One region of the Marinobacter sp. NFXS11 genome, then DNA from elsewhere that is predicted to be linked to it. Evidence: riboswitches for the same ligand, from Rfam matches in the RefSeq annotation. Region 1 holds a riboswitch; the other holds the start of a gene.
The links. Region 1 has a riboswitch for cobalamin ahead of J3362_RS11955 (ribonucleoside-diphosphate reductase subunit alpha). Riboswitches for the same ligand answer to the same signal wherever they lie in the genome.
Positions count from the first base shown of each region.

Region 2: linked by a shared signal. The riboswitch ahead of J3362_RS13880 (TonB-dependent receptor plug domain-containing protein) and the one ahead of J3362_RS11955 (ribonucleoside-diphosphate reductase subunit alpha) in region 1 are both predicted to bind cobalamin.

Region 1 is NZ_JAGDDV010000002.1:632,407-636,618, forward strand. It holds gene J3362_RS11955 (ribonucleoside-diphosphate reductase subunit alpha) at 1-2,398, opposite strand, end outside; cobalamin riboswitch at 2,528-2,706, opposite strand; gene J3362_RS11960 (FmdB family zinc ribbon protein) at 2,862-3,215, opposite strand; gene fmdA (formamidase) at 3,221-4,212, opposite strand, start outside.
Region 2 is NZ_JAGDDV010000002.1:1,066,830-1,071,041, forward strand. It holds gene J3362_RS13870 (3'-5' exonuclease) at 1-179, opposite strand, end outside; gene J3362_RS13875 (putative nucleotidyltransferase substrate binding domain-containing protein) at 172-2,046, opposite strand; cobalamin riboswitch at 2,169-2,391, shown strand; gene J3362_RS13880 (TonB-dependent receptor plug domain-containing protein) at 2,527-4,212, shown strand, end outside.

The sequences.
Region 1 (4,212 bases):
GTCCTTCGGCCTTGAGGTCTCGGACCAGAGAGGGATTCACCACGGTGAACTCGCCGGAGAGGTTCGATTTCACGAACAGGTTCTGGTACGCCGGCTCGATGGACTGGGACACACCCACGATGTTGGAAATCGTCGCAGTCGGGGCAATCGCCATCACGTTGCTGTTGCGCATGCCGTTTTTTGCGATCAGTTCGCGTACGGGAGACCAGTCCAGCCGGGCGTTGGTATTCACGGACAGGTCCCCTTCCCGGCGGTTTTCCTTGAGCAGGTTAATGGAGTCGATCGGCAGGATGCCCTGCTGCCAGAGTGAGCACTCAAAGCTCTCATAGGCGCCTCGCTCACCCGCCAGCGAAGCCGAGGCGCGGATGGCGAAGTAGCTGAGTTGCTCCATGGCAACGTCGGCAAACTCAACCGCTTCCGGGCTGGAATACGGCAGGCCCAATTGATAGAGCGCGTCCTGGAAACCCATGAGGCCAAGACCGACCGGGCGATGCTTGAGGTTGGAATTCCGGGCCTGAGGTACGGCGTAGTAGTTGATGTCGATAACGTTATCGAGCATGCGCACGGCGGTGTTCACCGTTTGTTCCAGGCGCTGCACGTCCAGCTCGCCGTTGGCGATATGAGCCGCCAGGTTCACGGAACCAAGGTTGCACACGGCAATCTCGTCGGCGCTGGTGTTCAGGGTGATTTCCGTGCACAGGTTAGAGCTGTGCACCACGCCCCGGTGCTGCTGGGGAGAGCGCAGATTGCACGGGTCCTTGAACGTGATCCAGGGGTGGCCGGTTTCGAACAGCACGGTGAGCATCTTGCGCCAGAGCTGCTTGGCCGGGATTTTCTTGAACAGCTTGATTTTGCCCTGCTCTGCGAGGGCTTCGTAATGCTCGTAGCGTTCACGGAAGGCGTTGCCGTACAGGTCGTGCAGATCCGGCGCATCGCTGGGGGAGAACAGGGTCCAGTCCCGGTCTTCGCGCATGCGCTCGATCAGCAGGTCCGGCACCCAGTTGGCCGTATTCATGTCGTGGGTTCGGCGGCGTTCGTCGCCGGTATTCTTGCGCAGCTCCAGGAACTCCTCGATGTCCAGGTGCCAGCTTTCCAGGTAGGCACACACCGCACCCTTGCGCTTGCCGCCCTGGTTGACCGCTACGGCGGTGTCGTTGACTACTTTCAGGAAGGGCACCACACCCTGGCTCTGGCCGTTGGTGCCCTTGATGTGGGAGCCCAGCGCCCGAACTGGAGTCCAGTCATTACCCAGACCGCCAGCCCATTTGGACAGCATGGCGTTATCTCGGATGGCGCCGTAGATGTCTTCAAGATCGTCGCCAACCGTCGTCAGGTAACAGGACGACAGCTGAGAATGGCGGGTACCGCTGTTGAACAGCGTGGGTGTGGACGCCATGTAGTCGAACGAAGACAACAGGTTGTAGAACTCGATGGCCCGGGCATTCGGGTCGTCTTCGCGCAGGGCCAGGCCCATGGCAACCCGCATGAAAAATACCTGAGGCAATTCCAGGCGGGCCTTGTTCCAGTGCAGGAAATAACGGTCGTACAGGGTTTGCAGGCCCAGGAAGCCAAACTGCAGATCCCGCTCCGGCCGAAGGGCGGCACCCAGGCGCTCCAGATCAAAGGTGGCCAGAGCTTCATCCAACAATTCGTAACGGATTCCCGCATCGATAAAGGCACTCAGGGCCTGTGGATAAATCTCAGCCAATGGCAGACTGATGGGCAGGCCCAGGGCGGCGGCATTCTCCAGGCGAAGTTGCTCCAGGAGCAGGCGTGCAGTGACCGCGCTGTAGTCCGGCTCCCGCTCAATCCGGCTGCGGGCTGTCATGATCAAGGCCGACAGCACGTCTTCCTCGGCGATGCCGTCGTACAGGTTGGTCAGGGCATCGTCCACCAGGGAATCACCTTCAATGCCCTCCAGCCCTGTGGCGGCCTGTTCCACCTGCAGTTTCATCAGGCCCAGATCCAGCGGAGCAATCTCGCCACTGGTCTTTTTCACCGTCAGATGGGGGTGCGCCTCAACCGGCGCATGGCGGGCGCGCTCGCGGGCATGCTCTTCCCGATACAGGACGTAGGCGCGGGCCACCTTCTGTTCTTCGGCCCGCATCAGGGCCAGTTCCACCTGATCCTGGATGTCTTCGATATGCACCTTGCCACCGGCCTTCAGGCGACGGCCAATCGCCTGGATAACCTGGTCGGTCACCCGGTGTACCGCGTCATTGATACGGGCGGAACCGGCGGCGGTGTCGCCCTCAACAGCGAGGAACGCTTTGGTTACGGCGATGCTGATCTTGGATGGGTCAAAGCCGACAAGTGTGCCGTTGCGCTTGATGACCTGAAGGGATTCGGTGTCCGTGTGCGAGGTTGGCCGGGGTTCGGCCAGGGCTGAGGCAGACATGCAGTGTTCTCCTGAATACGCGTTGAGTTCCTTTCACCATCGCGTACGCAGGGGCACACCTCGCCATGGGAATGGCTGGGCATAACCGGTCTGCTCACCCTGGGTCGCGAAGGTGCAGTTGGGAGCCGTAAGGCTCCTTCATCCCTGGCAGGTCTTCGGACTCAGGGGCATGAATCGTTCGATTCGGCCTCGTGTGGCGACTTCCCGGCTTTCACCAGTGTCTTGATGCCACGCTTGTTCCCCAATACCGCTGCGCGTCAGTTCCGGAGTCTCACCGGATTCCCGATACCAGAATGGCTGAGATGATCACACGTTGACCGAGTTGGTTACGCACTGATCACTACATCTGGTATTTGACCAAGGATAGAAACACTATATACACGATATTCGGAAGGGACAACCTGAAGCAATAAAAAAGGCCCCGGAGAGGGGGCCAAACACGTGACAGTTTCAACTCAGCCAATCAGTGGCTGATCATCCAGGGCCGCATGGAAGGAAACATCTTCTTCCCGTCAGCGGTGTAGAACAGCATGGACTTTCCGGGTTTCGGGGAGCCACAGCCGCAGGCGCGACTGTGCTCCTTATCATTCGCCCTTCGGTCTGCGGTGGAAAACACCGGCTCATGCCGGGACCGCTCGTTCCGGTCCTCGGCCGCCCTTTTGGCCGGGTCCATGGCGGCAATGTGGGATGGCAACACGATCACCCGCGGCGACATGGCCTTGCAGGTGGGGCATTGCGCCGGCTTGGCCGCATCCTCCATGGTGGCCAGTGTGTGAAAGAGGCCATGTTCACGGCACTTGTAGTCATACACGGGCATGGCGATTACTCCTTATCTTTCGACAGCGGTACGTCCATGCCCCCGCTGACTTTCTTCTGCGGACCCTCAGCGGACGGGTTAATGTCGAAGTCGAAGATGCCCGTCGGCAACCAGAGCGTGGCGCAGGCGTTCGGGATATCCACCACGCCGCTAATGTGGCCTTCCACCGGCGCACAGCCCAGAATCGCGTAGGCCTGGGCCTTGGTATAACCGAACTTGGTCATGTATTCGATGGCGTTCAGACACGCCTGACGATAAGCCACGTGCACGTCCAGGTAATGCTGGCCGCCGTCTTCGTCTACGGAGATGCCTTCGAAGATTACATAGTCATCGTAACGGGGCTTGATCGGGCTGGGCTTGAACACCGGATTCTTGATGCCGTACTTCTTCACGCCGTCCTTGATCAGGTTCACCCGCAGGTGAATCCAGCCGGCCATTTCGATGGCGCCACAGAACGTGATTTCGCCGTCGCCCTGGCTGAAGTGAAGGTCGCCTACGGAGAGGCCGGCCCCGTCCACGTACACCGGGAAATACACCTTGGAGCCACGGGACAGATCCTTGATGTCACAGTTACCGCCATGTTCCCGTGGCGGCACGGTACGCGCGGCCTCGGCGCCGGCAGCCTTGGCCGCGTCACCGGTCATCTGGCCCATATGGGCGGTCTCACCGTTGGGCAGTGTTGCCAGTTCCGGCACACGCTCCGGATCGGTCGCGACCAGTCCGGCCTCACGCTTGTTCCAGGTGTCCAGCAATTCTTTGGAGGGCAGGCAGCCAATCAGGCCCGGGTGAATCAGGCCGGCAAATTCCACGTTGGGAATGTGGCGGGATTTGGTGAACATGCCGTTGAAGTCCCAGATGGATTTCTGGGCCTCCGGGAAGTGTTCGGTCAGGAAGCCACCGCCGTTCTGCTTGGAGAAGAACCCGTTAAAGCCCCACTGGCTCTCTTCGAAGGTGCCGATGTCGAGGATGTCGACTTCCAGCAGGTCGCCCGGCTCCG
Region 2 (4,212 bases), 430 kb from region 1:
GTGGTCTCGAAATCGAGCGCGACAAAGGGCACCTCGGATAAGGGCGTCTCCGGCGACACACACCCACTCTCGTAATAGGCTTTAAGAATCGGGGACTTGCTCTGCTCCGCCAGGGCCTTGAATTGCTCGGGCCATGGCAGGCGTGTAACAGAATTCTCGGCCTGCTCCTCACTAGACATTACGGGCCACCCCGGCGTGATACCGGAATTTCAGGAACTTCTGGGCACCGCTGACTACCTGGAACGCATCCTTGAGATGGCTGCGCTCAAACGGTGAAAGGTCTTCGGGCCGTACGTTGTTGTCCGGCTGCCGGTCAGCCTCGATTGCCAGGGCCTGGTGCCGGATACGAACGATGGAGATAAACTCAAGCGCATCCCTCAGGTTGCCCAGATCGTCGTCCAGCAGGAGCTTGGTGTTGCCGATGGCTTTCAGTCGCTCGAACGAGTTTTGTGCACGGGAGCCGCAGGCCAGGGCATGAACCCGAATCAGATCCGACAGGGGCGCTGTTCCGCGACGTTTCAGGTTGAAGGTCTTCTGGTGCTTGCCATCCTCTTCCAGCACGAAAGTCCGGAAAAAGCCGATCGGCGGCGTGCGGTTCAGGGCGTTGCGCGCCAGCATTGCCAGGAACCGCTGGCTGTTGCTGGCTTTGTCGGCCACCAGTGTCTTGAGCTGTTCGGCAAAGTCGGTCTCGCCGTAGATGCCATCCAGATCAAAGAAGATGTTGCTGTTTAACAGAGCCTCGGCTTTCGGATTATCAATCCAGTCGGTGAAGTAGTCCTTCCAGACGCGCAGTGGCTGCCGCCATTTCTGGTTGGTGGCCATGATGTCGCCGGTGCAGTAGGTATAGCCGCACTCCGCAAGGCCATCGCTGACGAATTTCGCCAGCTCCAGGAAGTATTCGTCATGTTCTTCCGGCACAAAGCTGTCGTCCAGGATCATGGCGTTATCCTGATCCGTGACCACCAGCTGCTCGTCCCGCGCCATGGAGCCGAGCGCCATAAAGCAGTAGGGCACGGGTGGGGGGCCGAGTTTCTCTTCGCCCAGTGCCAGCAGGCGCTGTGTAAAGCTGCGCCCGATACCGGCCATGGCACTGCCAATCATGTGGGAATTGGCATCTTCGTTCACCATGCGAACAAAGCTGTCCCGAACATCCAGGCTGATTTTCTTCAGGCCTTTTACATCCTGCTGATGGTAGATGTTACTGACCAGGTAGAGGCTGCTCTGGCTCTCGTACTTCACGATGTCAGACAGCGCAATCACGCCGCGAACCTCATCCCGATCCATCACCGGAAGATGGTGCACGTTGTTGTGCAGCATGGTGAGCATGGCCTCGAATATGAACATGTTCGAGCGGATGGTGATCAGATCCTCCGACATGATCTCGCTGATCGGGGTTTCCGAGGCCAGGGCTTCGCTGAGGGCCCGGGTGCGCAGGTCCCGGTCGGTAATGATGCCCTTGAGCAAGGGCTTGTCACCTTCCTCATCCATCAGCAGCAGTGCTGAGACGCCGTTTTCGGTCATGATCCGCGCCGCTTCCTGCAGGCGAACGGTGTGGGGCGCTGACACCGGTTCCCGGGCAATCAAACGGGTAACCTTCGATGTCATCAACTGGTTGGACTTTTCGCGGCGGGAAACGGCGGATCGTAGGCGGCTTCGGTCTTCAATCTCAACGAAATCGGCAAAGTTGTCGTCATTTTCCCAGAGGTACTGGAAGGTATCGTAAGGGATCTTGTACAGCAGAACGTCTTCCAGGGCTTTGACGGGGAAGCGCACTTTCCGGTTCATCAACAGGCCAAACTGGCCGAAGACTTCGCCCTCGCTGATCCGGTTGTACAGCTCCCCGGTGCGCCGATAGATCTCGACGGCGCCACTGCGCACGTAATACAGCCAGCTGCTCGGGTCACCCAGTTCGAGGATCTGGCTCCCGGCCTTGAAGTACACAACTTCGATGTCGCCAACCACTCTGTCGAGCAGTTCCTCGGCCATCTCGTCAAACGGCGGATATTGAGCCATGTGATTGCGGATGTCGACCAGCTCGGCCTGCATAAAACTCCCTGTTTTGGCGAAGGAAAAGTGATTGTCAGTCATGGAATATAGCAGTGGCAGAGGCCTGCGGCCATGTTGACCTTTGATGGATTTCATTGACCGCTTACCCGGGTGTTGCTAGCCTTGCCTCACTTTTTTCAGGTGTCCGTCGCAAAGCGCGATGGGTGAAACGGGAAATCGGTGAGCCTGGTAATGCCAGTGCAAAGCCGATGCTGCCCCCGCAACGGTAAGCAGGACAACGGCAATCTGTGCGCCACTGTGTCGCCACGACATGGGAAGGTGATTGCCCGGGAACCGAGGGTTCCGCCTGCCAGCCCGGAGACCGGCCTGGAAAAACACCCGATGTTGCGGTGGGCAACCTGGGTGGGTGATATGCCGGTTACGCTCTCCTGACACCTGTCTACCGCCTGCCCTCATTCGCTGTTCCGCAACAAAACCCAGATTCCCGTGCGGGTGCGCGCGGAGTGCGGAGCAAGTTTCATGTTCAGAATTCAAAGCCCTGTTTTACTGGCCGGCGCTGCCATGGCCGCCCTGCCTCTGGCCGTTTCGGCCCAGTCTGCCCCAGAATCCGATGCCCTGGATCCAATCGTGGTTACCGCGACGCTCGGGCCGAAGACCGTTGGAGAGAGTTTGTCTTCGGTTACCGTCATCGAGAAAGAGGATATTGATCGGCAACAGCCGTCGGAATTCCGCGACCTGTTGCGCGCGCAGCCGGGGATCAATGTGGTGTCGGACGGCAGTTACGGCAAGACCACCAGCGTATTCCTGCGTGGGGCGGGGAGCTCAGGTACAGTGCTGCTTCTCGATGGTATCCGACTGCGCTCTGCCTCTGCGGGCATCCCACCCTGGCAGTTTTTGCCTCCGGAATTGATGGAACGGGTTGAACTGGTGCGGGGCGCGAAGAGCTCCCTCTACGGTGCCGATGCGGTGGGTGGTGTCATCCAGGCGTTCACTCTGGAACCTGAAGCCGGACGCCAGGGTTGGGGTGAGCTAAAAGGAGGCTCCCATGAAACCCGCGAGGTTACCGCTGGATTGGCTGGCCGGGAGGGCCGTTCCTCGTTCCTGGCCAGTGGCGTCTATTCGGACACCGATGGCACCAATCTGAGGGATGGCGGTGAAGACAAGGGCTTTCGGAACACCGGCGGCCTGGCGAAGCTGAGCCACAGTTTTGATCAGGGCGGCGGCGCAGGGCTGACCGTGTTCCAGTCTGAGGGTAATACCGAGTTTGAAGGCGGTGATACCGATTTCTTGATCCGTGCCATGGGCCTGCATCTGGAGGCTGTTGCCAGTGACTACTGGCGCACACGGATCCAGTTCTCGGAAGCTCGCGACGAACAGGATACCTTCGGAGCCAATCCAAGTACTTTCGACACACTGTCTCGCTCGGCGCGCTGGGAAAACACCCTGACGGCCGGTGTTCATGAGCTGGTTCTGGGTACGGAGGTCATGATTGACGAAGTGGATGGCACCAGCAATTTCACGGAAGACAGCAGGACCAACAGTGCGGTCTTTGGCCAGGGTCGTCTGAACTTTGATGCTACCGATCTGACGCTCAGTCTGCGTGTTGATGACAACGAGGCCTACGGGAAAGAGGAGACTGGCGGCGTGGCCTTTGGTCACCAGCTGGACCGTGCCCATCGTTTTCGCCTCAGCTATGCGACCTCGTTCCGCGCGCCAACCTTTAATGATCTTTACCTGACGGTGCCGTTCTACACCGGTAATCCGGACCTCGACGCAGAAGAGGGGCAGATGGTCGAGGCCGGTTTCTCCGGCCGATATGACCAATGGTACTGGGATGTTGCTCTCTATCAGAACGATGTGAAGGACCTGATTACCTATGTTTCTGACCCGGCGACGTTTGAGGGCACCATGGAAAATGTCGAAACGGCCAGAATCCGTGGCGTTGAGGTTTCGTCCGGTATTGAGACTGCTGACTGGAGTCTGGCGGCAGCGGTAACCTACGCGGATACCGAGAACCGCGATACCGGCGCACGTTTACCACGCCGTGCGGAAAAGAATGTGCGTTTGGATGTTGATCGTCTGTTCTCGCAGTGGTCAGTGGGCGCCAGCTTTATCGCCGAGAGTGACCGCTATAACGATGCAGCGAATACCAGCCTGCTGCCAGGCTATGGCACTGTGGACTTGAGGGCGGCCTGGAACTTCCAG